DNA from 2 places in the Pseudoalteromonas sp. S8-8 genome. Region 2 is predicted to be linked to the other one. Evidence: predicted binding sites of a transcription regulator. Region 2 holds the regulator's gene; the other holds the start of a gene.
What was found. The regulator NrdR, encoded in region 2, represses ribonucleotide reductase genes. The targets are predictions, from matches to a motif close to AAACACNANATNTNGTGTTT.
Positions count from the first base shown of each region.

Region 1: nrdA (class 1a ribonucleoside-diphosphate reductase subunit alpha) is a predicted target of NrdR. The motif match lies at 4,415-4,434, and genes of this name have one in related genera.

Region 1 is NZ_AUTR01000025.1:102,974-119,600, reverse strand. It holds gene gyrA (DNA topoisomerase (ATP-hydrolyzing) subunit A) at 1-1,911, opposite strand, end outside; gene ubiG (bifunctional 2-polyprenyl-6-hydroxyphenol methylase/3-demethylubiquinol 3-O-methyltransferase UbiG) at 2,088-2,798, shown strand; gene L659_RS0107765 (HAD family hydrolase) at 2,798-3,478, shown strand; gene nrdA (class 1a ribonucleoside-diphosphate reductase subunit alpha) at 4,557-6,839, shown strand; gene nrdB (class Ia ribonucleoside-diphosphate reductase subunit beta) at 6,905-8,035, shown strand; gene yfaE (class I ribonucleotide reductase maintenance protein YfaE) at 8,035-8,307, shown strand; gene L659_RS0107745 (DUF1287 domain-containing protein) at 8,342-8,896, opposite strand; gene L659_RS0107740 (hypothetical protein) at 8,957-9,430, opposite strand; gene L659_RS01000000122945 (hypothetical protein) at 9,724-10,134, shown strand; gene L659_RS0107730 (hypothetical protein) at 10,188-10,535, shown strand; gene L659_RS1000000123920 (alpha/beta fold hydrolase) at 10,700-11,269, shown strand; gene L659_RS1000000123915 (alpha/beta fold hydrolase) at 11,280-11,606, shown strand; gene L659_RS0107720 (hypothetical protein) at 11,743-12,171, opposite strand; gene L659_RS0107715 (hypothetical protein) at 12,371-12,550, opposite strand; gene L659_RS0107710 (YkgJ family cysteine cluster protein) at 12,835-13,224, shown strand; gene L659_RS0107705 (TonB-dependent receptor) at 13,440-15,809, shown strand; gene L659_RS0107700 (FKBP-type peptidyl-prolyl cis-trans isomerase) at 16,185-16,627, opposite strand, start outside.
Region 2 is NZ_AUTR01000019.1:27,054-43,680, forward strand. It holds gene L659_RS0104720 (sensor histidine kinase) at 1-302, opposite strand, end outside; gene L659_RS0104725 (response regulator) at 668-1,036, shown strand; gene thrA (bifunctional aspartate kinase/homoserine dehydrogenase I) at 1,265-3,682, shown strand; gene thrB (homoserine kinase) at 3,692-4,627, shown strand; gene thrC (threonine synthase) at 4,639-5,922, shown strand; gene glyA (serine hydroxymethyltransferase) at 6,192-7,448, shown strand; gene nrdR (transcriptional regulator NrdR) at 7,816-8,265, shown strand; gene ribD (bifunctional diaminohydroxyphosphoribosylaminopyrimidine deaminase/5-amino-6-(5-phosphoribosylamino)uracil reductase RibD) at 8,269-9,393, shown strand; gene L659_RS0104760 (riboflavin synthase) at 9,420-10,073, shown strand; gene ribBA (bifunctional 3,4-dihydroxy-2-butanone-4-phosphate synthase/GTP cyclohydrolase II) at 10,103-11,215, shown strand; gene ribH (6,7-dimethyl-8-ribityllumazine synthase) at 11,316-11,780, shown strand; gene nusB (transcription antitermination factor NusB) at 11,796-12,206, shown strand; gene thiL (thiamine-phosphate kinase) at 12,253-13,227, shown strand; gene L659_RS0104785 (phosphatidylglycerophosphatase A family protein) at 13,224-13,709, shown strand; gene L659_RS0104790 (ligand-binding sensor domain-containing diguanylate cyclase) at 13,748-16,627, shown strand, end outside.

The DNA.
Region 1 (16,627 bases), on a different contig from region 2:
TGGCAATATAGCAGTAATACGTTCATCAGCTTCAAGTGGTAACAAGTTAACAATTGGCTTACCGCGCGCTGCACGACTTGCTAGTGGTAACTGATACACTTTAAGCCAATATAAACGACCGGCCGTAGAGAAACATAAAATAGTATCGTGTGTATTTGCAACTAACAGACGTTCAATGAAATCTTCATCTTTCATCTTCGTTGCTGACTTACCTTTACCACCACGACGCTGTGCTTCGTAATCAGACAATGCCTGATACTTCACATACCCTTCGTGAGAAAGCGTTACAACAACGTTTTCTTCGGTAATTAAGTCTTCAAGGCTGATATCGTGAGCCGCTGCATTGATCTCAGTACGACGTTCGTCGCCATACTGCGCTTTAATTTCAACTAGTTCGTCACGAATAACTTCCATTAAACGCTCAGGTGTTGCCAAAATATAAAGTAGCTCAGCAATTAACTCTAATAACGCTTGATATTCAGTTAAGATTTTTTCGTGTTCAAGACCAGTAAGCTTGTGTAAACGCAAATCTAGAATTGCTTGAGCTTGTTGCTCAGAAATATAGTATTGACCGTCGCGAATACCTAAATCATCAGCAAGCCAATCTGGACGGGCTACATTATCTTCGCCTGCTTTTTCAAGCATACCTTGTACATGACCTAATTCCCACGGACGTGCAGTTAAAGCAATTTTAGCTTCAGCAGGTGTAGGTGATTTACGAATAAGCTCGATAATTGGGTCAATGTTTGCAAGCGCAATTGCTAAACCTTCAAGCGTATGAGCACGGTCACGCGCTTTGCGTAAATCAAACACGGTACGGCGAGTTACTACTTCACGGCGGTGAATAATAAACTCTTCAAGCATTTCTTTTAGATTAAAACACTTAGGTTGGTTGTTAATTAATGCAACCATATTCATACCAAACACAGTTTGTAACTGAGTTTGTGAATACAAGTTATTTAAAATAACTTCGCCTACATCACCACGTTTAATTTCAATAACGATACGCATACCGTCTTTATCTGATTCATCACGTAGTGCACTAATACCTTCAATTTTCTTATCTTTAACAAGCTCAGCAATTTTTTCAATTAAACGGGCTTTATTAACTTGATAAGGAATTTCGTGAACGATGATTGTTTCACGGCCTGTTTTTTCATCGGTTTCGACGTCGGCGCGTGCACGCATGTACACTTTACCACGGCCAGTTAAATAGGCTTGTTCAATGCCTTTTTTACCGTTGATAATTGCAGCCGTAGGGAAATCAGGACCAGGGATATAATCCATTAACTCTAAAATAGTTAAATCAGGATTTTGAATAAGTGCCAAACAACCGTTCACAACTTCAGTTAAGTTATGTGGTGGTATATTTGTAGCCATACCTACTGCAATACCCGACGAACCATTCACTAATAAATTAGGGACTTTCGTAGGTAACACGTCAGGGATGAACTCAGTGCCATCGTAGTTAGGAACGAAATCAACCGTTTCTTTTTCAAGATCGGCTAATAACTCATGCGACATTTTTGCCATACGTACTTCTGTATAACGCATTGCCGCTGCTGAATCACCATCAACCGAACCGAAGTTACCTTGGCCATCTACAAGCATATAACGTAGTGAGAATGGCTGAGCCATACGAACTATCGTGTCATAAACTGCACTGTCGCCGTGTGGATGGTATTTACCGATTACGTCACCGACCACACGGGCCGATTTTTTGTAAGGCTTGTTCCAGTCATTACTAAGCTCGTTCATTGCAAACAAAACGCGGCGATGAACAGGTTTTAAGCCGTCACGTACGTCTGGTAATGCACGTCCTACTATTACGCTCATTGCGTAATCTAAGTAGGAGTTTTTTAACTCGTCTTCAATATTGACTGGCAGAATTTCATTGGCGAGATCAGTCATTTGATATCACATTCCTTCAGTATCAGCTCTCAACAACCCGGTATTGGGTATTAAGAGTATTGTTATTATTTCTAACAGCCATGCTATCACAATTAATTTTAATTTACAGGCGCAAAACTTTGCGATTTATCAATTTAGCCCTATATAATGGCCTCAGATTGACGAGGAAGTATTTTATGACCGAACATCAAAATGTAGATCACGCAGAAATAGCAAAATTTGAAGCCATCGCTGAGCGTTGGTGGGACCTAGACGGAGAATTCAAACCTCTTCACGAAATTAACCCGTTACGTTTAGACTTTATAGCAAACAAAACGCAAGGCTTATTCGATAAAGAAACACTCGACGTTGGCTGTGGCGGCGGTATTTTAAGCCAAAGCATGGCGCGTATGGGTGCAAAAGTAACTGGCATCGATATGGGCCAAGAACCTTTAACTGTTGCTAAGTTGCACAGTTTAGAAACTGGCGTAAATGTAGATTATATAAAAGTGCCTGCAGAAGAGTTTGCAACACAGTACCCTGAGCGCTTTGATGTAATAACGTGTATGGAAATGCTTGAGCACGTTCCCGACCCAGCATCTATCATTCATGCTGTAGCTGCACTTGCCAAACCAGGCGCGGACGTGTTTTTTTCAACCCTGAACAAAACACCTAAAGCATATTTATACGCGATTGTTGGCGCTGAAAAACTCTTAAAAATGGTGCCTGAAGGTACACACGACCATAAAAAGTTTATAAAGCCTGCACAACTTATTGCATGGGCAGAGCAAGCCGGTTTAAAAGTTCGTGCAAGCACAGGGCTTTCTTATAACCCACTATCAAAGCAATATACGCTCAATAGTGACGTTAGCGTAAATTACATACTTTATTTTGAGAAGTTAGCTTAATGGCTAACTCTCAAGCCCCCCTACCCCTTATTGAGTACGATGCATTTTTATTTGATTTAGACGGCACCCTACTCGACACCGCTGATGATTTAGGTGCCGCTTTAAACGCAGTTCTTATTAGCAATAAAATAGAACCTGTTAGTAGTGATATATACCGTCCTGCGGCATCTAACGGCGCAGGCGCATTATTAGAGGCTGGTTTTAAAGAATTATGGGCTAAACAACCCCAAAGCGAGCTTATAAAGCAATTAGTTGACGAGTACGCCACAAACATAGCAAATCACACACGTTGCTTCAGCGGAGTTGAATCGTTACTTATCGCCCTTGATCAGAAAAAGATCAAATGGGGGATCATGACTAATAAACCAGGGTTTTTAACCGATCCTTTAGTGGCAGCTATTCCCGCATTAAAAAATGTCAGTGTAGTAATAAGTGGCGACACATTAGCTGAAGCTAAGCCATCACCTTTACCACTGCTACATTGTGCAAAGCTTATGCAGGTAGAACCAAGCCGTTGTTTATACATTGGTGATGCACAGCGTGACATACAAGCAGGCAAAGCGGCAGGTATGCATACCGCAACGGCACTTTGGGGTTACATCCCAAGTATTGATGAAGCCAACAGCTGGAATGCTGATTTTAACTGGCAAAGCCCAATTGATGGTTTTAACCATATATAGTGCTATTTTAATTATCAAACACTATATGCTGTGGTTTTGTTAGCTTTCACACAAAGCTTGCTGATAAAAAAAGCAGTCAGAATTTATTTTTAAAATGCGTAAATTTAGCAGATCACTAATTGATTTTTGCATATTTCAACTTAATTGATTGTTCGAAGGTGAGTCTCTACTAACACAAATGCGTTATCCTAAAGTTATCCACAAACAGGGGCAATTATGTCCCTTGCAAAACAACTCAGACCACATTAAAGTTTTATTAACACTTTGATGGAATTGATATTTCAACTAGGTGGAGGGGCTAACATCATACCCAAGGTTTGAATATGATGTTAGCAAAGACACTTGCTAAAATTTTAGGAAAGCGCCCAAGTGTGGAAGTTTGAGCGTAACTGATTCTTATATTGTCGGCAAGTGACTAACTCAGATTTAGGATAACTAAAGTTGAAACTCAATATTTCTATAGAAATTTCAGAGAGTGTAATAATGATTGTTTTTAAAATTATTACACTGGGTAGTTTGCTCGTAGTATAAATTTAAATGGGCTAATTTTTAGCCCATTTTTATATCTTACATTCCAGTATAACTATATCTGAAAAACTTACCTTGCCTCAATCTTATATATTACAACCATATACCCTGTACAAAAATTCGATTCAACCATATATAGTGCTATGTTAATTAATAAACACTATATATTGTGATTGAGTCAATTTTCACGCAAAGCCTGATGATAAAAAAAGCAGTCAAAATTTATTTTTAAAATACGCAAATTTAGTAGATCATTAGTTGATTTTTGCATATTTCATCTTAAATGATTGTTCGAAGGTGAGTGTCTACTAACACAAAGGCTATATCTCCTCATTATCAGATAATAGACACAATTCTACCTCTTGCAAAACAACTCAGACCACACTATCTTGTGATCATTAAATTGAACAGCACCAGATATTGTGGCCAAATGTTATTCAATTAAATTCTCCAATTTAATTAAATTTATACAAAACGAGTATCTACCTTGCTTCGGCGAGGCATAAACATTGGTCAAAATACATAATTCCCAAGGAATACAGGCAAATCTATGAACCAACAGTTATCTGTAAGCAAACGTGATGGGCGCAAAGAGCCTCTTGATCTGGATAAGATCCATCGCGTTATTGAATGGGCCGCCGAAGGTTTAAGCAACGTTTCGGTTTCGCAAGTTGAATTAAAATCGCACATTCAGTTTTACGACGGTATTCGTACTAAAGACATTCACGAAACCATCATTAAAGCAGCAGCGGATCAGATTTCAAAAGAATCGCCTGATTATCAATACTTAGCTGCACGTTTAGCTGTATTCCATTTACGTAAAAAAGCGTACGGTCAATTTGAGCCACCACGTTTATTTGACCACGTAACAAAAATGGTTGGCGATAAACGCTACGATGCTCACTTATTAGTAGATTACACAGAACAAGAATTAGACGAGCTTGATGCATATCTTGATCATTCTCGCGATCTTAACTTTAGCTACGCGGCTGTAAAACAGCTTGAAGGTAAGTATCTCGTTCAAAACCGTGTATCGGGTGAAATCTACGAAAGTGCACAGTTTTTATATATTTTAGTAGCAGCGAGCTTATTCTCTGACTACCCACGTGAAACACGCGTTTCTTACATTAAGCGCTTTTACGACGCAGTATCGTTATTTAAAATATCTCTACCAACGCCAATTATGTCGGGTGTACGTACACCTACTCGCCAGTTTAGCTCGTGTGTATTAATTGAATGTGGCGACAGCCTTGATTCAATCAATGCAACGTCGTCAGCTATTGTTAAATATGTTTCACAGCGTGCAGGTATTGGTATTAACGCTGGTCGTATTCGTGCGCTAGGTAGCCATATTCGTAACGGCGAAGCGTACCACACAGGTTGTATTCCTTTTTATAAGCACTTTCAAACAGCTGTTAAAAGTTGTTCGCAAGGTGGTGTACGTGGCGGCGCTGCAACATTATTCTACCCGCTTTGGCATTTAGAAGTAGAAAACCTACTTGTACTTAAAAATAACCGTGGTGTAGACGACAACCGTGTTCGTCACCTAGATTACGGCGTACAGTTTAATAAACTAATGTACTCTCGTTTAATTAAAGACGACTACATTACGTTATTTAGCCCATCAGATGTGCCAGGCCTTTACGATGCATTTTTTGAAGATCAAGCTGAGTTTGACGCGCTTTACGTAAAATACGAACAAGACGAATCGATTCGTAAAAAACGCATTAAAGCGATTGAGCTTTTCTCTATGTTTGCGCAAGAGCGTGCAAGTACAGGTCGTATTTATTTACAAAATGTGGATCACTGTAATACACACAGCCCGTTCATTGCTAAAGTTGCGCCTATTCGCCAATCTAACTTATGTTTAGAAATTGCATTGCCAACTAAGCCACTTAATAACGTAAATGACGAAGAAGGCGAAATTGCCCTTTGTACACTGTCTGCGTTTAACTTAGGTGCAATAGAATCACTTGATGAGCTCGAAGAGCTAGCTGAACTTGCAGTACGCGCACTTGATAACTTACTTGATTTCCAAGACTACCCAGTACCGGCTGCTAAAAATGCAACTATGGGTCGTCGAACGTTAGGTATAGGCGTGATTAACTACGCATACTACCTAGCTAAAAACGGTAAACGTTATTCAGATGGCAGCGCAAATGCATTAACACATAAAACCTTTGAAGCGATTCAATACTACTTGATGAAAGCATCAAACGAGCTTGCTAAAGAGCGTGGCGCCTGTCCTAAGTTTAACGAAACAACGTATTCACAAGGCATTATGCCAACAGATACGTACAAACGTGATTTAGATAAAATTTGTGATGAGCCACTTCATCTTGATTGGGATACACTACGTGCAAATATTAAAGAGCACGGTATGCGTAACTCAACACTAAGTGCGTTAATGCCATCAGAAACATCGTCGCAAATCTCTAATGCAACAAATGGTATTGAACCACCACGTGGACATATTAGCGTTAAAGCAAGTAAAGACGGTATTTTAAAGCAAGTTGTTCCTGAGTATGAGCGTTTAAAAGATCAATACGAGCTACTGTGGGACATTCCATCAAACGATGGTTACTTGCAGCTTGTTGGTATAATGCAAAAATTTGTAGACCAAACAATTTCTGCAAATACAAATTATGATCCAAACAAGTTCGAAGGCGGTAAAGTACCTATGCAAGTCTTATTAAAAGACTTACTAAGCGCGTACAAACTAGGTGTTAAAACCTTGTACTACCACAATACTCGTGATGGTGCCTCAGATATGCAAGAAGATACTCCAGAAGTGGAAGATGATGATTGTGAAGGCGGCGCGTGTAAAATATAACTGCTGATTTTTATTTTAAGCGGGCATTTAGCCCGCTTTTTCTGATAGTTTTTTGAGTGATAAACATGTCTTATACTACTTTTAGCCGAAACCATAATAACCAAATGCAAGAGCCAATGTTTTTTGGCCAAACTGTAAACGTATCTCGTTACGACCAACAAAAATACCCAATTTTTGAAAAATTAATCGAGAAGCAACTGTCTTTCTTTTGGCGTCCTGAGGAAGTAGATGTAAGTAAAGACCGTTTAGACTTTCAAGCGTTACCCGATCACGAAAAGCATATATTTTTAAGTAACTTAAAATACCAAACTTTGCTTGATAGCGTACAAGGCCGTTCGCCAAACGTTGCCCTACTCCCTATTGTATCGCTACCAGAGCTTGAAACATGGATAGAAACGTGGGCGTTCAGTGAAACAATTCACAGCCGCTCATACACGCATATTATCCGTAACGTAACACAAGCACCTGAACTTATTTTTGATGACATTGTTAGCAACGATAAAATTAGCGAACGTGCTGATGCCGTAACTAAATACTACGATGACTTAATTAACTCTGTATCGCTTTACAACTTATACGGTGAAGGCAAACACGAGATTAACGGTAAAACTGTTATCGTGAATTTGTTTGAGCTTAAAAAGAAACTTTACCTGGCTATGATGTCGGTAAATATTCTTGAAGCGATTCGCTTTTACGTAAGCTTTGCATGTTCGTTTGCGTTTGCTGAGCGTGAACTAATGGAAGGTAACGCTAAAATCATCAAGCTTATTGCGCGCGATGAAGCACTTCACCTTTCGGGTACTCAGCATATTTTAAACATTATGCAAGACGGTAAAGACGACCCTGAAATGGCGATTGTTGCAGCTCAGTGCCGCGACGAAGCGATTAAAATGTTTGTTGATGCTGCAGAGCAAGAAAAAGAGTGGGCTGAGTATTTATTTAAAGATGGTTCAATGATTGGCTTAAATAAGCATATTTTATGTCAGTACGTTGAATACATTACTAATGCACGTATGACTGCCATTGGCTTGCCAGCACAGTTTGAAAATAACAGTAACCCTATCCCATGGATAAACTCGTGGTTAGTGTCTGATAACGTGCAAGTAGCACCGCAAGAAGCAGAAATTAGCTCATACCTTGTTGGTCAAATAGACTCTCAAGTTGATGCATCAGAATTTGGTGATTTTGATTTATAATGAGTGACAAGTCTACTGCAAGCATAACGCTTGCAGAAAACAGCCAGTGTATAGAATTTACCGCTGGCTGCCCTTCTCTTTTACAGTGCTTAGAATCCATGAAAATAGACGTCGCATTCCAATGCCGTGAAGGTTACTGCGGCGCTTGTAGGGCAACGTTAGTGTCAGGTAGTGTTGAATATAACGAAGAGCCACTTGCGTTTGTGCGCGAAGGCGAAATACTCCTGTGCTGCTGCAAGCCTAATGGCAATGTAAGTATTGATCTGAAATAAAATTAATACTTACATCTATCGTTTATTAAACTTATCAATAGTGTGGAACAAACCGGTAATGCCCGGTAATTTTGTAATCAAAAAGCATATCGCTTTTTTGCGGACCACGCCCTATATTATGCACAATAAGTGGGTTACCCGTATCTTGAGATAACTCATTAATCACCATACCTATATGAGGTAAATTACCTGATAACATCCACGTTACTATATCGCCGGTTTTATAATCACTCACCTTACTGGATTTACTTAATACGTTTGCATGGCGCTCAAAGTAAGCTTGTAAATTTGGTACACGTCGGTGGTCTATATTTCTATCAGGCTTAGCTAAACCCCAAATACGTTTAGATGGATACAGTACAAAGTTTTTTTGCATGTCTTCATGCACGAGTTTCTGTAAGTCGATACCTAACTTTCTGTAACTTCTGATTATAACGTCGGTACATACCCCAATATTTTTAGGCACATCACCACCTGGGTAAGCAATTGAGTGATAAGCCCCATCGTAGGTAATATTGTGTTTTGTTCGCTCGAGTAAGGCTGATACTATACCTTCTTCAAACGTTACAGCTTGTGCATCAATACACATTAAAGTAAAAAAGCATCCTAACGTTTTGTTCATATAAATTCCTTTAAAATTCTGCGCTAATTACAGAGTATGAGTTACATATTTTGGCACATCTATTTTTTTACCACGACTAGCAAATTGATCATCAAGCGCGTATGCCATCTTTTCGAGCGGAGCATGGTGATATCCCTCTCGTTGAATTTCACTAATGTAACGAAGCATAAATGCGTTAGCGCCAAGCTCAAGCCACTGCGCAACATGAACAAGTTCATGAAAATGGACCCTTAAATTAGTAGCGACGTGGGGAAGTATATAATAAGTATTTTTATACGTTATACCCGCCGCGTCCATATCGACAAAATCACCTAGGCCCATTTCTCGCAGACCCGCAAAGTCTGGCTTTGGTATTTGGTCTACAACAACGTAATACGCGTTTTTTAAAAACTCGGTAGGATAAAACCCATAAAATTCATTACTGAATTTATCACAACTCACTTTTTGACTACTGTATTTTAAATTTGTAGCGTCAATCCAATTTTCTATTTGTTCTAGCACAGCTCCTCTCCTAAAGTACAAATGCAACACACCATGTGTAAACCTTAATCTAATATTGTAGTAAGTTTTTTAACCAGCACTTTTAGTATTAACACCTCGCAACTAGCGAAGAAAATAGAACGCATAGAGTATCTAAACAAAAAGCTCTAAATCAAAATTATCATATAAACATAACCAGTCTATAAACAGTAAAAACCTTTTTTATACTTTTTAAAGTGTTATTATTTGTAACTAAAACAGTAACACTTAAAATCATGTATAATTTTACTAATACACTCTTTCGCATGAAAATAATGCGTTTCAGTCCCATTGTCTTACTGGTCATATTAAGTAATACAGCAAATGCTGAAAATATAAAACCGTTCACATCAGATGGCTGTAGTGCTTTTCCGGACGGCACGACAAAAGATAAAAAGTTGTGGCTTGCATGTTGTAAAGCGCACGACTACGCCTACTGGCAAGGTGGCACTTATTGGCAACGTTTAGAAGCAGATAAAGCCTTGCAACAATGTGTTATTGAAGCCGGCGAAACGAGTATAGCGAACCTTATGCTTGCTGGAGTTCGATTTGGTGGCAGCCCTTATATACCATCGACTTTCAGATGGGACTATGGTTGGCCCTATCCTAGGTTATATCAAGCATTAACAGCTGATGAAATTAAGCAAATTGCTGCTTTAAAAACGGTATTAACTCAAACCAATTAACACATTGTGAAAAACTGTGTTATGCAAATAATATCAAAAGGAATTGAATCACTATGCTTATACTGCTAAGTATCATTTTAACTTTGTTTCCAACGGTAATATCTTATTTTGTTTCACGTAATTACGCTAAAAAGGCTAAAGCGACTAATAAAGGTGCTTACATCAGAGCAGTGCTTTGGCCTAGTGTTTTCTCGTGGACACTATTTGCTGCTGTTGGGCACGGCGCAATCATCTTCCCCTTACCTTCAACGTTTGCGGTCGTGTTATATGTGTTTCTATATGACGAACGTGGTATCTATTTTCATCCTCACATATTTTTAAGCCCAACGATTCCAATAGCCGTTTATTTAATAAGCTATTTCAAATACAAAAAAGCGGCCAATAAAGAGCTAACGCCCTAGCCCACTGTTGGCTCATAAGTATCTTGTAAGGTCCAAAGCTGCACTTACTCCTGCTGTACACTTCTTTGCTGTGAAACTACAACGTTATTATCTGAATACAATTGTGTAAATAACGGGTCTGGTAAATTAATAAAGCGTCATTACCAAAAATAACGAGTTTACTTATGCACCCAGATATACAAAAAAATCTTAAAGTAAAACCTGCTCACATCGTCTCATTTATTGTGTTTTTATTAGTTTCAATATCTACGTTTACCGTTCAAGTATATGCCGCTGATGCTGTATGGCCTTCAAAAACCACTTACAAATATGCAAATGTAAACGGTAAAAAGGTATTTTACCGAGAAGCTGGCATCCAGCATAAGCAAACCATTGTGCTTTTACATGGCTATCCGTCGTCTTCACACAGCTACCGAGAATTGATCCCGCTTTTATCAGGTCGTTATCATGTAATTGCACCCGATTATTTAGGCTCAGGATACAGCGAACGCCCAAACCCAGAAACTCAAAAATATACTTTTGAATTACTAGCTCAATACGTTGAAGGGTTACTAACAACGCTTAAAGTAAAGCGCTACAGCCTATATATACAAGACTTTGGAGCACCTGTAGGCTTTAGAATGTTGTTAAATAATCCTAATAAACTTGATGCACTTATTGTACAAAATGGTAATGCGTATTTAGAGGGGCTAACCCTACCGAGGCAAGCAGTATTTACGAGACGTACAAAGTAACCCAGAAGTGATGAGCCCAGATAGCTGGACGCACGATCTTCACTTTTTACAAACCAAATCCGATAGAGTAATTCAAGTTCAATTGCTACGAGATTACTACAACAACCTTCTCGACTATCCAAAGTGGCAAGCTTATTTACGCAAGTACCAACCACCAACGTTAATTGTATGGGGTAAAAACGATCCTGCGTTTATAGCCGCAGGCGCTAAAGCATACTTAAAAGATATACCGAACGCTGAACTGCACTTACTCGATTCAGGGCACTTTAGTGTTGAAGAAAAACCAGTAGAAATTGCAAAGTACATTATCGATTTTATGAATAAGCTAGCTCAATAGTAAGCCTTTTCTTTTGGTTTAGTATTTATAGCGAACATAAAAAAGCGCTGAGGGTATAAACCATCAGCGCTTTATTAAGCTCAAGCTAAATCCACAAAAATCACATTTAATATGGATAAGTTATGCTTTTATGTATTTAACCTTCTTCTTCAATAAGCGACTCTAGTAGGTCGTGTATTTCAGCTTTAAGCTCTTTGTCTTCAATTTTATTGGCGCTGACTTTAGCATTTTGAAGGTTTTTAATAGCTTCATCTTTTTGGCCAAGCTCAAGCTGTAATGTAGCCATTGAAAAAGAAACCGACGACATATGATCTTTGTTATTAATCGCAATCGACTTTTCTAATGCTTTTTCGTAAGTAGTAATTGCCTCTTCTAACTCTTCGGTAAAATCAGCTAAGGTTTCCCATTGTACAGGGTGATCTTTTGAGGTGTTTTCGTTTTCAATACAAATAGCTTTTAATTGAGCAAATAACGACTCAAACTTTTCACGGTTATTTTTGTTAGCCGCCGCCATTAAATCTTCTGCTAGATCATGTACCGCTTTGTATATTTTTGTATTCATCATCACTGGTTATCCTTTAATGCAGCTAAACTCATTTACTCACTCAATTTAGCTAAAATATATCATTACAGTCATTATAAAACGTATTTAAACAACTGATTTATTTAATTTGGTGTATAGCGTAATAATACATTAATAATGAACATCGCGTAGGCGTTAAACACTCTGTGATTAAACTTTATCGAAATTACTCTTGGTAAACTTACACGCTGAATAAACTTGCAACCCAATCCAACGTAAAGATGGTCGTAAACACTTTAAGTGCAATGACAACTGAAAATAATAGGATGATTGCCGCTTTAGCTTTGCTACTTTTAAGATTGTTCCAATACAATAACTTTGCATTAAATTCTGTTTTTAACTTAGTGACAGCCTCTTTCATAATAACGCCCTACTTAGGTATCCGCGCTCAGCAACATTTAACAATCACACAGTTGCTCAAGCGGGGTTTGTAACATTTTTCGCTACCTTTAGAGTAAACCATTAAATAAAGCCTGTACTATATAAAATGTAACAAAGGGTTTTAACTTAAGTTATTGTATCTAACTATTGTTTACACACCCAAAAATTAAAGGATAGGTAAATTCAGTAGAGCGTTAATAATAAATTTGGTGCTACACTAATAACTAACTTAAATTCGTTAACAGTCAACTAAATTAGCCAATTATGAAAGAATGCAACCAGTGTGGTAAATGCTGTATTAAATATGGCGGCGGCGATTTAAGCGCAACGAAAGAGGAAATAGATTTATGGGAGCTCTTTAACCCCGAAATTTATGAATATGTTAAAAACAACGAAATTTGGTTTGACCCAAAAACAGGCTTAAGACTTCAAGTGTGCCCATTTTTAGAAATTGCGCCTAAAAAAGATCCTCTCGCTAAAAATATGTATACCTGCAGTATTTACCTCGACCGCCCAGAAGACTGCCGCCACTACCCTAGCCTTATTTCAGAGATGATCCGCGACGAATGCGAAATGATTGAATCTGTAGATATAACAAATCAGACAAGAGCGCAGCATAAACTAGATGCGATAATGATAGATAGCCGCTATTAAATACATAGATTTACCGGCTAGCGCTATGAGTTCTTCGGTCAAATAGATAAGTTTTCTATTCACAAACCTATTATTTGAATTTTTATAATATTGGCTTAATCGTCATTTTTAGATTATTCATCGCAAAATACAAAGTTATACTATAACATTGTTGATTCGTTAATTTTGTGGTGTTATATTATATCACAACATAATAACCACGAACCAATATATCCATGACAAAGTTAACATTAATCTCCTCTGCTATTTTTTCTGTTTTATGTTCTCAATCAGCTTTGGCTGCAACCGTTACTGGTAAAGTAATGGATGATAAAAATCAACCAATTAAAAATGCCTCTATCCATGTCCATGGCAAAAACCAAAGCGTTAAAAGTAATGATTTAGGCGAGTTTGCTATCGATATAGATGCAAACAGCCAATTACATATTAGTAAAGACAACTACATAGACTCTCGTATTACTGTTACCGAATCTTCAAATAATCTGTCTGTGTCACTTAAACCAACATCGGTTGAAACAGTGGTTGTTTATGCCTCTGCACTTCATAAGAACAGCCTAGAAATGATATCGCCAGTAAGCGTGCTCTCAGGTGATGAATTAAGAAATAAATCTAAACCAACACTTGGAGAAACTCTTAAAGGTTTACCAGGCGTAAATGCAAGTTACTTTGGCCCTGTATCATCAAGCCCAATTATTCGTGGTTTAGATGGCCCTCGCGTTAAAATCACACAAAATGGATTAGATGCCAGCGATGCGTCGCGTATTGGCCCAGACCACGCGACATCAAGCGACAGCCTAGCGGCAGAACAAATTGAAGTGTTGCGCGGTCCAAGTACCCTACTTTATGGCTCTGGTGCAATTGGTGGCGTTGTAAACGTGGTTGATAACCGTATTCCTACTAGCAACATCGACGAGCTTACAGGCGCTGCTGAATACAGCAACGATACGGTGTCAAATTCAAACACCGTAGCTGCAAAACTTGAAACAGGTAATGAAGGCTTTAACTTTCATTTTGATGGTACTAAGCGCAGCGGCGATGATTACCAAACACCTACCTTTACTATTGCCGACGATGATGGCGATGTTGAAACTGAAAGATCGGTAGAAAATACTTTTATTGATAGCGAAACACTTAACTTTGGTACCAGCTATGTTGGCGATCACTTAACGATTGGTTTTTCTTACGGTAGCATTGATACTGATTACGGTATTCCTGGGCATGAGCATCATCACGATCACGAAGGTGAAACTGAAGAAGAGCATGCAGAACATGAAGATGAAGCTGCTGAAGAACCAGTTTATGCACATTTAGAGCAAGATCGCTGGCAAGGGCTTGTAAGTTACGCACTGCATAATAACTGGATTGAAACCATCAATCTACGTGTTGGCTATACTGATTACTTGCACAGCGAAATTGAAGATGGCGAAATTGGTACTACTTTTAAAAATAAAACGACTGAAGCACGTTTAAATGTAGAGCATAAGTTTGCTGATTGGCACGGAATGATGGGCTATCACTACAGCGATTCTGACTACGATGCAATTGGTGAAGAAGCATTTACACCCGCGAGTGTAACTACAACTAACGCATTATATTTACTAGAAGAGCGTGAATTTGGCGACGTGACAATAGAGCTTGGTGCACGTGTAGAAGATTACAAAATTGAAAGCCAAATCACGGCACACGAACATAGCCACGATGAAGTAGAAATAGATCATAGCGACGAAGAGACCATTGGGTATAATGAAAGCTTTACCAATTTAAGCGCCTCTGCCGGTGCCATTTGGCAATACAGGCCGGGTCATAGTATTGCAACAAGTATTTCTCATTCAGAACGAGCACCACTTTCGGCAGAGCTTTTATCAAACGGTTTACACATTGCAACTGGCACTTATGAGCTAGGTCTTGGTTACAGCATTGAAGATAATGAAGCGCATTTTGAGCCTGAAAATATTAAGCAAGAAACCTCAACAAACCTAGATTTGAGCTTTAGACGTTTTAGCGGAGACTTTGGTTACACCGTTAACTTTTTCTATAACGATATTAAAAACTTTTATTTCCAAGAAAATACGGGTTTAGTTTACGATGAAGAAGATGGTTTAGAATCAGCTATTGGTGCACATGACGATGCTGTTGCGGTTTATCAGTTTACAAGTAAAGACGCAGAGCTTTATGGAATTGAATTTGACGCACATTACCAAGTAGCCCCAAGCGCTATGGTTAAAGTATTTGGTGACTCAACTCGTGCAAAACTAAAAGACGACGAAGGCAACTTACCGCGTATTCCTGCCAATAAATTAGGCTCTGAGTTACAGTACGATTTAGGTGACTTACAATTAACACTGACGGGTACTCATTACTTTGATCAAAACGATGTAACTGCATTTGAAACAAAAACGGACGGCTATACGTTATTTGATGCACAAGCTAATTACCAATTAGGTTTAGGCGGTGTAGATGCACAGCTGTATATAAACGTGGATAACATTACTGATGAGTTAGGCTTTGTGCATAGCTCATTTATTAAAGATAAAGCCCCACTACCAGGCAGAAACTTCCGCTTTGGTGTTCGTGGTTATTTTTAATAATTAAAGATAGTTTTTAGTTTATATATTTACAAACCGCATTTTATTAATGCGGTTTTTTTATTTTTAAAATATATAATATCAATACGCAATAATACTTAATCGATTTGAAGGATCAAACCTGACGCTAACTGCGTTAAGAATTTCTGATATACGACTGCATGGATGCAGGAGGTAGAGCAATGCAAGAGCAATTAGTGATAACAACTAAACAACGAAATTTTCACCTTGTTATCGACACAATTTTCTTAGCGAAAAACAGATAACTTAATTAAGAGAATTGGTATAAAACTCTTAAATTACAAACACAAAAAAGCCGTATTCAAATTGAATACGGCTTTTTACACTTTTAAATTAAAATTTATTTAATTTAATTTAAGAAATGATTTCGTGTAGCTCAACGTCAAATACAAGCGTTGAGAAAGGTGCGATTGCAGCACCTGCGCCACGTTCACCATAAGCAAGCTCATGAGGAACGTAGATACGCCATTTAGTACCTACAGGCATCATTTGTAATGCTTCAGTCCAGCCTTTGATCACGCCACCAACTGGAAATTCAGCTGGTTGACCGCGCTCGTATGAGCTATCAAACACAGTACCGTTAATAAGTGTACCGTGGTAATCAACACGTACTGTAGACTCAGCTGTTGGCTTTTCGCCTTCGCCAGTTGCTAGTACTTCGTATTGAAGACCAGACTCAGTTACTGTGATTTCAGGACGTTTTGCGTTTTCTTCTAAGAATGAAATACCTTCTGCAGAAAGTACTTTAGACTCTTCTTCACGACGAGCTTGAATCTCTTCGTTGATTTTTTCAAATG
Region 2 (16,627 bases):
AGAGATCGCCCTAGCTGTGAAATAATTTCGCCGCTGTCGTCTCGAACAATAATCCCTTCAATCATGGGGATGGCGAGTAAACCTTCTGCTGTTGTAATTGTTTGCTTGGTATTAAGCTCCCAAATTGCACGTGTTAAGCTGCGACTAAAGGTTTTTTGTAAGGTACTAAGTTCATCGCGAATATAGTCTTTAGTATTGACGTATTCAGCAAGCACTTGTCCACAGGTCACTACAAAGGTAAGCAAAAAATAGACGGATAAAACGCTAGTCAGTAGCTTCTTAGAAAGACTTTTTTGTAACATGAGTGACTTGTTCATCCTTTATTATTTTTGTAACGTTACGATAGTAATTTAAAAGTTAGTCAATAAACCTCTAAAAATAAATAAAAAAGTTAAAATTTAGTAAGATAAATCCAAAAGTGAGCGTGTAGTATCAAAGTATTTAAACCAAGGTATAAATTAATAAATTCGTTATCTGTTATGTATTGTAGGCTTAATTAGTATTTGCTTTGGTTAATTATATCTTAAACGGATTTATTCTATATTTATCATTGTATTAAATTATTAATGCGCTGAGTGCTTGGAGGCGTGTTAAAGTGTCTAAAATGCAATGGAAGGCATTAGTTTAATAACCTTTTAATAACTTTGATGGTTGTGTAGTAGTAAACATGATGAAATTTTCGATATTAGTCTGTGACGATTCTGCAGTTGCCCGTAAACAAGTCGTGCGGTGTTTAAATGAATGTATAGACGCTCAAATACAACAAGCTACAAATGGAGCGCACGCTCTAGAACTTTTACGAGCACAAAGCTTTGATTTATTGTGCTTAGATCTCACCATGCCCGAAGTTGATGGTATACAAGTACTCGAGACTATAAAAATAGAAAAAATAGAGTGCTTTGTTTTAGTTATTTCTGCCGATATACAAGAGAAAATGAAGCAACGAGTCGCACAACTTGGCGCAATAGACTTTATCGATAAACCTATCAATAAATCTAACTTAAACGAAATATTGCATAAATTTGGCATTCATTAGGTTTTTTCATGTTAAAAAAGGCTGTTTTATCTTTTAATTTAGGGTTGACAGCATAGCCTTTGTTAAGGCAGTCTTAACATATGAAAACAATTAATCGCGTACTGACCATTATTATTACAACCATCATTCTTACTGGATAGTGGCATAGGTCGGTGCAACAAATTTAAAGGCCTGTGTTCACTTAGAACACAGGCCTTTTTTCGTTTTATGGGATGAGGAACATAAACAATGCGAGTTTTAAAATTTGGTGGGTCTTCGCTTGCCGACTATGCATGCTTACAACAGGTAGCTCAGCTAGTTAAAGCACAATTAAAAGATGAAATGCTTTTGGTACTTTCTGCTCCAGGTGGAATGACCGATTCGCTAGTTGCACTTGCAAGTGCTGCAGAACAAGGCTCTGACTTTTCGCAGCAATGGCAAGCATTAGTTAGCCGCTGTGAAGGTTTGAAAGCTGACGTTGAAAAAAGTGGTGTAGTAGTTACAAGTTGGCCAAACTTAGGCGAGCTTAAAAATAAACTAGATGGCGTATCACTTATACAATGTTGCCCCGATAAAGTTCGCGCATTTGTGATTAGCTTTGGAGAGCGCGTTAGTGTTTCTTTAATGCAGGCTTTATTGAACTCGCACGATGCAAGATACTTAGAAGCAACAAGCTGTATCGCTTCAACTGGTGGTTATATTGATGCAGAGGCTGATTTAGTAACAAGTAAAGCTCGCTTTCAAGCTGTGCTTAAAGAAAGCCCTGCAACTATCTATATCATGCCTGGTTTTACAGCGAGTAATGATAAAGGTGAGCTTACAACGCTTGGCCGTAATGGCTCAGATTACTCAGCAGCCATTGCAGCAGCATGCTTAGAAGCTGAAATTTGCCAAATTTGGACTGACGTTGATGGTGTATACAGTGCTGATCCTCGTTATATTAAAAAAGCGACTAAAGTAGATTTTTTATCTTATAAAGAAGCGATGGAGCTTTCTTATTTTGGTGCAAAAGTACTTCACCCTAAAACAATTTTACCGTGTGCTAAAGCAGGCGTGCCGTGCGAAATTAAAAATACGCATAACCCAGACGCACAAGGCTCATTAATTGGTAACGATTATTCATCAGATGAGCCAGTAAAAGCGCTTTCGAGCCTACAAGACCTTGCAATGCTAACTGTCTCAGGGCCAGGCATGAAAGGCAAAGTAGGTATGGCGTCTAAGGTATTTAACGCGCTTGCTCACGATAACGTATCAATTGTATTAATCACGCAGTCATCATGCGAATTCAGCATTAGCTTTTGTGTACACGAAACAGACCTAGCACTTGCACTTGATGCGCTACAAACTGCATTTGAGCTTGAATTACAAGCAGGGCTTATTGAGCCTGTACAAGTGCAGCGCAATTTAGCCATTGTTACTTTAGTGGGCGATAACATGCGCGCGCACCGTGGCTTAGCGGCTAAGTTTTTTGCATCGCTTGCACAAGCGCAAGTAAATATTGTGGCAATTGCACAGGATTCTACAGAAAGTGCTATTTCAGCAGTAATTGATGGCGAACTTTGTAACGACGCCGTAAAAATATGCCATGAAAACTTTTTCACGCATGTGCCGTCAATTGATGTGTTTTTACTCGGTTGTGGCTTAGTTGGGCAAGAGCTTATTAATCAGCTTGAGCGCCAGCAAGCGTGGCTTGAAAAACGTAATATTAAACTTAACTTGTATGGTGTTGCTAATTCTCGTCAATTACACCTAGATAGTGAAGGTATTGCTTTTGGTGATTGGCAGCAAAAATTGGCCTCATCTGAGCAGGCGTTTGATTTAAAACTGGTAGAGCAGTTTGTTAAGCAAAATCATTTAGTAAACCCTGTGCTTGTTGATTGTACGTCGTCGGATGCACTTGCTGCGCAGTATGTAGACTTTTTAAATGCAGGTTTTCATGTGGTTGCTGCCAATAAAAAAGCAACAACAAGCTCATACACGTATTACCAAGATTTAATTGCAGCAACGCAAAAGAATAATCGTAAATTTTTATACGAAACAAACGTTGGTGCAGGCTTACCAGTAATCGACAACTTACAGTCGTTATTTGGTGCCGGTGATGAGTTATTAGAGTTTAGCGGTATTTTATCAGGTTCACTTTCGTATATGTTTGGCGCACTTCAAGATGGTTTATCACTTTCTGAGGCAACTATTAAAGCCAAAGAAAGTGGCTTTACTGAGCCAGATCCTCGTGATGATTTATCGGGTACCGATGTCGCACGTAAGTTATTGATCATTGCTCGCGAAGCCGGTATGAAATTAGAGCTAAGCGATATTGAAGTTGAGTCAGTATTACCACCAGGTTTTGCACAAGGTGATAGCGTTGATGAGTTTATGGCAAAACTACCAAGTTTAGATGCTGATTTTAACGACCGTATCAAAAGCGCTGCGAGCGAGGGTAGGGTACTTCGCTATGTAGGCACAATTAAAGAAGGCCACTGTAAAGTAGGTATTGAAGCGGTAGATGCAAAGCATGCGCTTAGTGTCATTCGTGATGGCGAAAACGCACTGGCTATTTTAAGCCAATATTACCAGCCACGTCCGTTTGTAATTCGTGGTTATGGCGCAGGCTCGGAAGTAACAGCCGCGGGTGTATTTGCTGATATTTTAAAAACGTTATCGCGCTAGGAGCTCGTTATGATTGAAGTATATGCTCCGGCGTCTATTGGTAATTTTGCAGTGGGTTTTGATGCACTTGGCGCAGCGCTTGCGCCAATTGATGGCAGTTTGTTAGGTGATGTAGCCGTTGTAAGCGCAGCACCAAGCGACGAATTTATTTGCACAGGCGAGTACGCTCACAAGTTACCCAGTGATGCTAATGAAAATTTAGCGTATCAGTGCTTAGTGCATTTTAGAGCGCATGTTGCGCCTAATATGCCAAGCGTAAAGCTCGAGCTTAAAAAGAACTTACCAATTGGATCTGGGCTTGGCTCTAGTGCGTGTTCGGTAGTGGCTACCTTTGCTGCCCTTGATAAGTTTGCAAAAACTAATTTAAGTCAGGTTGAGCTTATTGAGCTTATGGCTGACTTTGAAGCTGTAGTAAGCGGTGGTCGCCATTACGACAACATTACGCCATGTTATTTAGGTGGCTTGCAGCTAACGGGTGATTTAATTCCTGATAAATCGATTGCACTTCCGGTTGATGAAAACTGGTATTACGTAGCTGCATTTCCTGGTTTTTCGCTAAATACCGCAAAAGCGCGTTCTGTTTTACCTAAAGAATTGAGCATGCATGCAAGTGTTGAGTTTGCGCAGCGTTTATCGGCATTTAGTAGCTTACTGTTAACTAATCGTTTTGACGATGCGCTAAGCATAATGAAAGATGAAATAGCAGAACCTTACCGCGCACCGCTCATTAAAGGCTTTAGTGAAGCCAAAGCAAGCTTGCCAGCACTGGGCGCTGAAATAGTCAGTATTTCGGGCGCAGGACCAACCTTATTTACTGTGTGTAAAACACTTGAAGCTGCACAGCAATGCGCGCAGTGGTTAGAAACCAATTACATTAACGAGCAAGGCTTTTGCCACATTTGTAAATTAGATAACGACGGCACGCGTCAATTAACAGTTTTATAGGATAGTTAGTCATGCAATTACATAATTTAAAAGATAGCTCACAAAAAGTGTCGTTCGTTGAAGCCGTAAAAACAGGTTTGGGTCGTAACCAAGGTGTATTTTTCCCAGAATCACTGCCGCCACTGTCCGATGTTGATGCATTGCTTGATATGGACTTTGTTACGCGCAGCGGCAAAATATTATCTCACCTAATTGGTGATGAGTTACCAAGCGATACTGTGGCACAAATGGTTAAAAATGCATTTAACTTTCCAGTTAAGCTGGTGGAAGTTGAAGATAACACATACTGTTTAGAGCTGTTTCATGGTCCTACACTTGCGTTTAAAGACTTTGGTGGTCGCTTTATGGCAGAGTGTTTAACGCAGTTTAATAAAGACGAGAAAGTAACTATTTTAACAGCAACATCGGGCGATACCGGTGCAGCCGTTGCGCATGCTTTTTACAATAAACCAAATATCGATGTTGTTATTTTATACCCTAAAGGCAAAATCTCACTTGCTCAGCAAAAGCTATTTACTACGCTAGGTAACAATATTCATTGTTATGCAGTTGAGGGCAGCTTTGATGATTGCCAAGAGTTAGTTAAAAATGCCTTTTTAGATGAAGAAGTTAAATCAACACTTGGGCTTAACTCAGCTAATTCAATTAATATTAGCCGTTTAGTTGCTCAGGTTTGTTACTACTTTGAAGCCATTGCACAGCTACCAAAAGAAAAGCGCGCAACAGCGCATATATCAGTGCCAAGTGGTAATTTTGGTAATGTGTGCGCCGCAATGATTGGTGCGGTTATTGGTTTACCTGTTGGCAAATTAAGTGCAACAACAAACCAAAACGATACTGTGCCGCGCTTTATGCTTGATAAAAACTGGACGCCAAAAGCAACGCTTGAGTCGCTTTCAAATGCGATGGATGTAAGTAAGCCAAACAATTGGCCGCGTGTACAAACAATGTTAGATAATAACTGGTTTAGCTACGATAATTTTTATTCAACTAGCGTAAACGAGCAAGACACGCAAGCCGTGATGAAAAAAATTCAACAAACTGGCTATGTTGCGGAGCCTCATACTGCTATTGCTTACCAAGGTCTTGTTGAAAATCGTGCACCTGGTGCAGCGGGTATCTTTTTAGCGACAGCTCATCCTGCTAAGTTTAAAGAAAGCGTAGAGGGTATTCTAAATATTGAATTAGGTATGCCAAAACCACTTGCTGATGCACTAGCAAAACCATGCCTAGCAAGCGATATGAACGCCGATTACGACGCGTTACGTACCGAAATACTCGCTAAACTAGGCTAAGTTAAATTACAAGAAAAAGCGGCTTGAGCCGCTTTTTTTATAACTTTATACGGATGAATACACTTAGTTATATTTACTAATTAAATGTAGTAAATATAATTCATTTAAAATTATTATGGCTTTATAAAAAAATATCATCTTAAAAGAGCTGTGAAATAGTTTCAATCCCTGTTTAAATATCCTCAACTTAAGAGCGTAGGCAAAGAGTCGTTTAAAGCGTACAATAAAGCCTCTAAAAAACACCATACACGTTGCCCTAGGAGACCCCAATGTTAGAACGTAGCATGAATATTTCGGATTTTGATCCAGAGTTATTTGACGCGATAACCAAAGAAACTGCTCGCCAAGAAGAGCATATCGAACTAATCGCTTCAGAAAACTACTGTAGCCCACGCGTACTAGAAGCGCAGGGTTCACAGCTTACAAACAAATACGCAGAAGGTTACCCAGGCAAACGTTATTATGGCGGTTGTGAGCATGTAGATGTTGTTGAGCAATTAGCAATTGACCGTGCTAACGAATTATTTGGTTCTGACTACGCTAACGTGCAGCCACATGCTGGTTCGCAAGCTAATGCTGCTGTTTTTCTAGCATTATTAGACGCTGGCGATACTGTATTAGGTATGAGCTTAGCTCATGGTGGTCACTTAACTCACGGTTCTCACGTAAGCTTCTCTGGTAAGCTTTACAATGCAATCCAATACGGACTAGATGAAGCAACGGGCGAAATTGATTACGCACAAGTTGAAGCACTAGCACTTGAGCACAAGCCAAAAATGATTATTGGTGGTTTCTCAGCGTACTCTGGTATTGTTGATTGGGCTAAATTCCGTGAAATTGCTGACAAAATCGGTGCTTATCTGTTTGTTGATATGGCTCACGTTGCGGGTTTAATTGCGGCAGGCGTTTATCCAAGCCCTGTTCCTCATGCACACGTTGTAACTACAACTACGCATAAAACACTTGCAGGCCCTCGTGGTGGTTTGATTATTTCTGCATGTGGCGACGAAGCAATCTACAAAAAGCTTAACAGCGCTGTTTTCCCTGGTGGCCAAGGCGGTCCTTTATGTCATGTTATTGCAGCAAAAGCAGTGGCATTTAAAGAAGCACTTCAACCAGAGTTTAAAGTATACCAAACACAAGTTGTTAAAAACGCAAAAGCAATGGTTGCTGTAATGCAAGAGCGCGGCTACAAAATCGTTTCTGACAAAACTGAAAACCACTTATTTTTACTTGATTTAATCGATAAAGATATCACTGGTAAAGATGCAGATGCAGCCCTTGGTAACGCTAACATCACAGTTAATAAAAACTCAGTACCGAACGATCCACGCTCACCATTTGTAACATCTGGTTTGCGTATTGGTTCTCCTGCAATTACTCGTCGTGGTTTTAAAGAAGAAGAATCAAAAGAGCTTGCTGGCTGGATTTGTGACGTACTAGATAACATCACTGATGAATCTGTACAGGCGCAAGTTAAAGAAAAAGTAAAAGCAATTTGTGCAAAATTACCTGTATACGCTTAATTGCATAAGCGGCAGTAATTTAGAGCACATAAGCTAGGGGCCTGTTTATCTTTCGAGGTTTAATTTGCAGTAGTATGTTTGGCTTTTAAGCAAGGCAGAGTCTATGTAGTGTGGCACTCCACACAAATAGGCGATAACGCAGCATAAATGCCAAACATGCACTGCCCTCGGGTTCGTTCTAGGGGCGATTTACTCTTTGTTGCTCGATTTTTACTTAGCCCACTAGGTTACAAATCTCGAGCCGCGATTAAATCACCCCTAGATAGAACAAATTTAATCCTGAAAGGTCAACAGGCCCTATTTTTTTGCTAAGATAAAAGACCGCTATTTAGCGGTCTTTTTTGTTTTAAAACGGAAGTACCGAGCTATGCATTGTCCATTTTGTACCGCAAAAGATACTAAAGTTATTGACTCACGCCTTGTTGGCGGAGGCCATCAAGTTCGCAGGCGTCGTGAGTGTAACGACTGCCACGAGCGCTTTACTACATTTGAAGGCGCTGAACTGGTTATGCCTCGTGTTATTAAACAAGACGGCAGCCGCGAACCATTTAACGAAGATAAATTATTAAATGGCTTAAATCGCGCACTCGAAAAACGCCCAGTGAGCACCGAGCAAGTAGACGAAGTAGTGAATATAATAAAATCGCAACTACGCGCAACGGGTGAGCGAGAAATTTCAAGCCATTTGGTGGGTGAATACATTATGGAAGCCCTCAAAAAGCTCGATAAAGTAGCGTACGTAAGGTTTGCCTCTGTTTATCGCTCGTTTGAAGATATACGCGAATTTGGCGAAGAAATTGCCCGCTTAGGGGAGTAATAAATGCAAAGCCAAACTACTTTTACCGAACATGATGAAATGTATATGGCACGCGCCATAGAGCTTGCCAAAAAAGGCCGGTTTACTACCACGCCTAATCCTAATGTTGGCTGTGTATTAGTTAAAAATAATCAAATAATTGGTGAGGGTTTTCATCAATTAGCAGGTCAAGGCCATGCTGAAGTAAATGCACTGGCAATAGCTGGTAATAGTGCACAAGGTGCAACGGCTTATGTAACGCTTGAACCGTGTAGTCATTATGGGCGTACGCCACCGTGTGCTGAAGGCTTAAAAAAGGCGGGCGTTGTAAAAGTAATTGCCGCTATGGTTGATACAAACCCACAAGTTGCAGGCAAAGGCCTTAAAATACTGAGCGATGCCGGTATTGAAGTTGCTTATGGATTACTTGAATCACAAGCTCGCGCACTTAACGTTGGCTTTTTTAAGCGAATGGAACAAGGCTTACCTTATGTGACCTGTAAAATGGCAGCAAGCATAGATGGTAAAACAGCGCTTAAAAATGGGCAAAGTAAGTGGATCACAAGTCCCGCTGCTCGCCAAGACGTACAATTATACCGAGCGCAAAGCTGCGCTATTTTAACCGGTGCCGATACCGTGTTAGTAGACGATGCTAAACTTAATGTGCGACTAAGCGAGTTGCCTTGCACGCTACCTACCGATTTACCGCTTCGCCAGCCCGTGCGTGTTATAATTGATTCACAGAATCGTTTAACGCCCAACCTTGCTTTATTTAAAATCCAAAGTGATGTAATAATATTTACGACTAAGGTTGATAAATCACTGCAATGGCCGCATTTTGTAAAGCATATTGAAGTAAGTGAAAGTAACGGCAAAGTTGATTTACAGGCTGTTTTAGAAAAGCTTGGGCAACTGCAGTTTAATAATGTTTGGCTTGAGAGCGGAGCAACACTTGCTGGTAAAATGACAGAGCTTGATTTAGTTGACGAGTTTGTTTTTTATTTGGCGCCTAAATTAATGGGCCATGATGCAAAAAGTTTAGTTAATTTTCCTGAATTGACGAGTATGCAAAACACCGTTGATTTAACATTTAATGAATGTGCGCGCATTGGTGACGATTTACGTATCACCGCGTTAAAAACTCATTAAAATCACTTAATAAAAAGAGTAGCGCTATGTTTACTGGGATAATAGAAGCCACAGGCAAAATTGCTTTATTACAAAAAAAACAAGGCGACTTAGCCATTCGTATCCAAAGTGCTGACCTTGATATGGAAGACGTAAAGCTAGGCGACAGCATTGCAACCAATGGCGTTTGCTTAACCGTAGTTGATAAACATATTGACGGTTTTAGTGCTGATTTATCTAACGAGACGATTGGTTTAACCGGTTTTGCTCACTATGCTTTAGGGCAAACGGTGAATCTTGAAAAAGCCATGCAACCTGTTTCGCGTTTAGGCGGTCATTTAGTATCTGGCCATGTTGATGGCATAGCAACTATTACAAGCATTACAGCAAACGCTCGAGCAACAGAATATTGGCTTACAACCGAAGAGAATTTAATGAAATACATCCCGTACAAAGGTTCGGTATGTATTGATGGTATAAGCCTGACAGTAAACGCTGTAGAAGGTAATAAATTCAAATTAACAATTGTTCCACATACGAGTGAGCAAACCACAATTGCTCACTTTAAAGTAGGCACTCAAGTTAATTTAGAAGTCGATCAAATTGCACGTTATTTAGAGCGCCTTATAAAAGGTGCAGAGCAACCAACGGGCTCTGATATTTCGATGAGCTTACTCGCTAAAGCGGGTTTTATTAAATAACGAAACTGATAACTTACACGAGCAAATTTATGAATTTACACAGCGCACAAGAAATCATCGACGATATTAAAGCCGGTAAAATGGTTATTTTAATGGATGATGAAGATAGAGAGAATGAAGGCGATTTAATTATTGCCGCAGAGCATATTAGTGCACAAGCTATTAATTTTATGGCGACTCATGGCCGTGGTTTAATTTGTTTAACTATGACGCAAGAGCGTTGTGAGCAACTTGATTTACCGTTAATGGTTAAAAATAATGGTGCTGCATTTTCGACTAACTTTACAATGTCGATAGAAGCATCAAAGGGTGTTACTACAGGTATTTCAGCAGCAGATAGAGCGCGTACAGTGCAAGCGGCTATAGCTAAAGGCGCAGTACCAAGTGATATCGTGCAGCCTGGTCATATTTTTCCAATTATGGCACAACCTGGCGGCGTATTAACTCGCGCAGGACATACTGAAGCTGGCTGTGATTTAGCGCGTTTAGCTGGGCTTGAAGCATCATCTGTTATTGTTGAAATACTTAATGCCGATGGCACCATGGCGCGTCGCCCTGATTTAGAAGTTTTTGCGAAAGAGCATGATATTAAAATTGGTACTATTGCTGATTTAATCGAATACCGTAACTTAAATGAAACAACAATTGAGCAAGTTGCAAAATGTAAGTTACCAACTATTCACGGTGAATTTGATTTAGTTACTTACAAAGACACAATTGACGGCCAATTACATTACGTATTGCTTAAAGGCGATATAAAAGAGCAAGAACCGACAAATGTACGTGTACATTTGCAAAGTACTTTTAACGATATCCTACTTTCAGACAGAAGTGCTGACCGTAGTTGGGGCCTTTCAGAAGCAATGGCTTATATCGCTAAAAATGAAGGTGCTTTAGTTATTTTAGGTAAGCAAGAAAGCACTGAAGAATTAGAGGCAACTGTAAAAGCATTCGCAGCAGCTGATGCTGGCGAAAGCGTTACGCCTCGTAAATTCAAAGGTACATCTCGTACTGTTGGCGTAGGCTCGCAAATACTTGCAGATCTTGGAATTAAACAAATGCGATTAATGAGTCGCCCTAAAAAGTACCATGCACTTTCGGGCTTTCATTTAGAAGTTGTTGATTATGTTGAGCCACAATAAGCGTCACGCTTAAACTAGGCTATTATTTTATTTTTATGGTATGATGCGCAGCAATTTTTGCGCAATCGCAACCGCTTGAACTTATTTTTAGGGTTATCAAATGAAAATTATTGAAGGTAGTAAGTACGCTCCTGGCAAAAAGTTTGCCATTGTCATTTCTCGTTTTAATGACTTTATCGGTAGCAGCCTCCTTGCAGGTGCTGTTGATGAGCTAAAACGCACTGGTGGTGTATCTGATGACGACATTACCGTTATTTATGTACCAGGCGCGGTAGAATTACCTTTAGCGGCTAAACGCGTTGCGGCAAAAAAAGAGTATGATGCAATCATCGCATTAGGCGTAGTGATCAGAGGTGGTACACCACACTTTGACCTAGTTGCTGGCGAATCAAACAAAGGTCTTGCGCAAGTATCACTTGAGTATGATATCCCGGTTGCATTTGGCGTATTAACCACAGAAAGCATTGAACAAGCAATTGAGCGTGCTGGCACCAAAATGGGCAATAAAGGCGGCGAAGCTGCTTTAGGCGCGCTTGAAATGGTTAATGTGTTAGATAAAATTTAAGTTTAAGGAATTTTTGTGAAACCAGCAGCAAGACGTAAAGCACGTATCTTAGCACTCCAAGCCGTTTATTCTTGGCAAATAAGTGGCAATTTAATTGCCGATATCGAACAACAAATGTTGATCGAAACAGACGTTACTAAAATTGATGTTGAATACTTTAAAGATTTAGCGACGGGTGTTGCTGTAAATTATAAGCAACTAGACGAAGCTGTATCACCACATTTAACACGTCCGTTTAATGACTTAGATATGGTTGAGCGCGCAATTTTACGTTTAAGCAGCTATGAGCTTAAGTTCCGTGAAGATGTACCTTATAAAGTTGCTATCAACGAAGGTATTGAGCTGGCCAAAATATTTGGCGCTGAAGACAGCCATAAATTTGTAAACGGTGTACTTGATAAAGCTGTTAAGCATTTACGCAAGTAAGTAAACCGTTAAAGAGGGGAGCCGGCATAGGCCGGCTTTTTTGTGTATGAAGGAATTTGAATTAATTAACCGCTACTTTAAAGGTCGCGGGATCACCCGTCGTGATGTAAACCTAGGTATAGGGGATGATTGCGCTTTAGTAACCGTTCCACAAAACTGCCAACTTGCCGTTACAACAGATACTCTTGTTGCTGGCGTACACTTTTTTGATGATATTTCCCCTCGTGCATTAGGTCACAGAGCGCTTGCTGTTAATTTAAGTGACTTAGCGGCAATGGGCGCTGAGCCAACATGGGTTTCAGTTGCGTTAACCTTGCCAAGTATTGACCCACAGTGGATTGAAGAGTTTACTGAAGGCATGCATGAAATTGCAGAATACTTTAATGTGCAAATTATAGGTGGCGATACTACTCAGGGCCCATTAACTATCACTATTTGTGCAAAAGGGACTGTACCAGAAGGTACTGCACTTCGCCGTAGTGGTGCGAAAGTGGGTGATTGGGTTTATGTTACAGGTCCGCTAGGTGACGCTGGACTTGCAATTGAGTCTCGCAAACAAGGTATAAGTATTGAGCCAGAGCATTTAAAGTACTTAAATAAGCGCTTTGACTTTCCAACACCGCGTGTTGCTGCAGGACAGGTATTGCGAGGCCTTGCATCATCGGCTATTGATGTATCGGACGGTTTAATCGCTGATTTAAGTCATATACTTGATATGTCGCAAGTAAATGCAGTTGTGAATATTGAAAGTATTCCGACTTCAGATGCAATGCAAGCAAGCCTTGATTTTAATCAGCAGCTGCCATTTATTCTCAGTTACGGTGATGATTACGAATTAATTTTTACTGTACCTGATAGCAATAAAAGTATGCTAGATATAAAACTGCGTCAATATGGTGTAGATGCAACATGCATAGGCCAAATTAAAAGTGGCGATGGTCAAATTGAACTATTACACAACGGTGAAAAGTTTGATTTTAAGCAGCAAGGTTTTGAGCATTTTGCAAAGGAGCTGGTTTGAACAAAAACCGAAAGTTTAATTTAAAGCGCCCACATCAGTTTTTTGGTTTGGGTTTTGGTACTGGGTTAGCCCCTAAAGCGCCTGGCACATTTGGCACTTTTGCTGCACTGCCATTCATTTTTATGACTATGTATTATCCGCTATGGTTGCAAATTGTGTTTGCCGTAGTGATCAGTATATTTGGTATATGGGTCTGTGGTAAAACGGCTGATGATTTAGGCGTGCACGACCATCCTGCTATTGTATGGGATGAAGTGGCAGGCTATTACATTACAATGATTGGTGCAGCACTTAGCTGGCAAACATTACTCGTTGGTTTTTTGTTATTTCGCTTTTTTGATATAGCAAAACCTGGCCCAATCCGTATGCTAGACAAACGAGTACATGGTGGTTTAGGTATTATGGCCGATGATATACTTGCGGGCGTTTTTTCGCTTATATGCTTACAGGCGCTAATAAAAGTGGGTTTACTACCCTTTTAATTTTTTATATTTGATTTGTTTAACTAGGTGGCAGCAATATGATGCGATTTTTACTGGTTTGTGTACTGATGTTGTGCGCGACACCAAGTTGGGCTTCAATTAGTGATTACGTAGTTAAGCAATGGAATATAAAAGATGGTCTACCTTCGCAATCACTTAAAAGCGTAGTACAAGACCAGCAAGGCTATATGTGGCTTGGTACTCAGTTTGGCTTAAGCCGTTTTGATGGCACAACATTTACAAACTACAACACGCAAAATAGCCCGTTCTTGCCTAGTAATGGTATTAATAAACTTTTAGTCGATTCTAGTGGCTTATTGTGGGTAGGTACTAAAAGTGGCTTGGTAGTTATTAATCCTGCCACATTTGCAGCACAAGAGTTTAATATTAAAGGTCCAGTAAGAGATATTCTTGAGGACTCTAAAGGCAGCATATGGATTGCGGCTAATGGTTTATACTATGTAGATAGAGGGCAAGTTGATTTACGCACTCAAGTAAATGGCCCCCTACCTATTGTTAATGCTACCGTAATTACCCAAATTGTTGGCTCTGTTAGCCAAATGGCACTCTCTCCTGAAGGTATTTGGCTGGTTAATGATCGTCATTTATTACGCCTTACTAAAAACTCATCAGATTTCTCTAAACTACGTTTAGAGCTTACCGCTAAAATATCGTTACCAGAGCGCTTAGCGCAAACCATAGTGCACGATTTATCATTCTTAAACGGTAATTTGTATATAGCCTCTGAGCTAGGTGCATACTTTTTAGATTTAGATGACGAACTAAGACCTTTTCCTTTACCTAATGCAAATAACTCAGCCGTTTATAAGTTTATGAGTGATACCGATGGTGGCTTATGGGTTTCGACTTATGGACGTTTATTATTTAGAGATAAAACCGGTGAGTGGCAATGGGTAGAGCCAAGCCAACTTGATCAAAGCATATGGTTTGCTGATATTTTTAGAGATGATAAAAATAACGTTTGGTTAGCAAGTTTTAGTGAAGGCTTATGGCTTGCCCATGAAGGGCGGGTAGAAAGGCATTCAGCAGTTTCAGATATGACCGAGTCTGTTATGGCTATTAGCCAAGCTCCAGATGGAAAACTGTGGGTTGCTAACAAAAGCGGCATTGGTTATTTCGATTTAGATAAAAGTTTTATTAATTTAGTTCCAAGTAGTAAATATGGATACGCGTCAGTACACGATCTACAATTCGATGGTGAACGATTATATATAGCCACGGGGCGCGGCTTATTTGTTTTTGAAAACAAGACACTCTATACCGTCCCTGGTCGAGCGCTTCGCGATAACCCGGTATTTGCAATAAGTCGCTCTAGTAAAGGCGGTTTTTGGATTGGTACCGGACGCGGTTTATATCGATTAAATTATGCTGGTTTAACACCTTTTGCATATAATGCTTTTTTAGGTAGTAAGTTTATTACCTACGTATTGGATAAAACAAACTTTGGTGTGATTGGTACTAGTAAAGGCGCATATTACTTTACAGACCGTGGCATTGAAAAAATTGGTGACCAAACAACACTTGAAAGTGCATACGTAACTAGCGTGCTACATATAGATGGCGTGGGTATTTTGATCGGCTCTCTTAACGATGGGCTTTTTTACAGAAGTACGCAAGGGCAGTGGCGTCAACTCGATGCAGCTAATGGTTTACCGTATGGGTCTATATTTAGCCTAGAATATGATGAAAAGTTAAAACATGTTTGGGTAAGCACCATGAAAGGTGTTTACAGAATGCCTGTAGAGCAATTTAAAACAGAGATAAAAAGCTTAAAAGTTGAAGAAGTGATTTCATCTTTTGACCGTCAACTCGATGGTAAAGCGAATCAATGTTGTAGTGGACTTGGGCATGATGCGGTAGCAGACACCGGCAATTCTATTTGGTACCCAAGCTTACAAGGTGTTGTTGAAATACCTAAAAATGTAGAGCTATTTGGTGTGCTTGCATTAAAGCCAACAATAGAAACAATAACAACACCACTTCGTCATTTAACCACCGCTGCGCTTGGTAAAAAACCATCATTAGAAACAGACGAGCGTGATATAACGCTAACTTACACAGCTATTGATTATTATGCACCAAACAGTATTGAATTTAGATATAAACTAAGTGGCTTAGATAGTGACTGGCGCTATGCTAATACGCGACGTGAAGCTATTTATACTAACTTGCCTCCAGGCTCGTTTTTGTTTCAATTAGAAGCGAAGCGCCAAGGTGAAGACTGGACTAAAGCGCAAGAAGTAGAATACGGTTTTGTAGTGCCTGAGCGCTTTGACGAAACTATTTACTTTAGGCTTTTAATTACCAGTGGCTTTATTTTGCTTTTCTACCTTATTTTTTGGGTGTTTAGAGCGCAAGAGCGTAGAAAACAAGAAGCATTAGAGGGCTTGATCACCGAGCGTACCTTAGAGCTTCGTCAAGCTAATGATAAATTAGGCCAAGTTAATTCACAGCTTAAATTAGTTAGTCACTCAGATGAGTTAACAGGGCTGCGTAGCCGTCGCTTTTTGTTTGATCAACTCCCTAAAGATATTGAACACTTTCAACGTAATTCACAATCGCTGCAGGCACAAGGCAAGTCACTGGTGCTGGTAATTATTAACTTTGATAATTTCAGCCGTATCAATGATGCCTATGGCCCAATTGCAGGTGATAGCTGCTTACAGCAAATGGCTGCATTATTAAATTCGCGTACGCAGGGCTCTGACTATGTGGCACGTTGGAGTGGTGATGAGTTTTTACTATTATTACGTGATTTTAAATGCAATAAAATAGACAGCTATGCTTCAGATCTTTGTAAAGTAATAGCGGCTAATTTATTCCAATTACCAAATGGAAAAACAACTAATATCACGGCATCAATTGGTTGGTCATTTTATCCATTACCACTTTTGGGT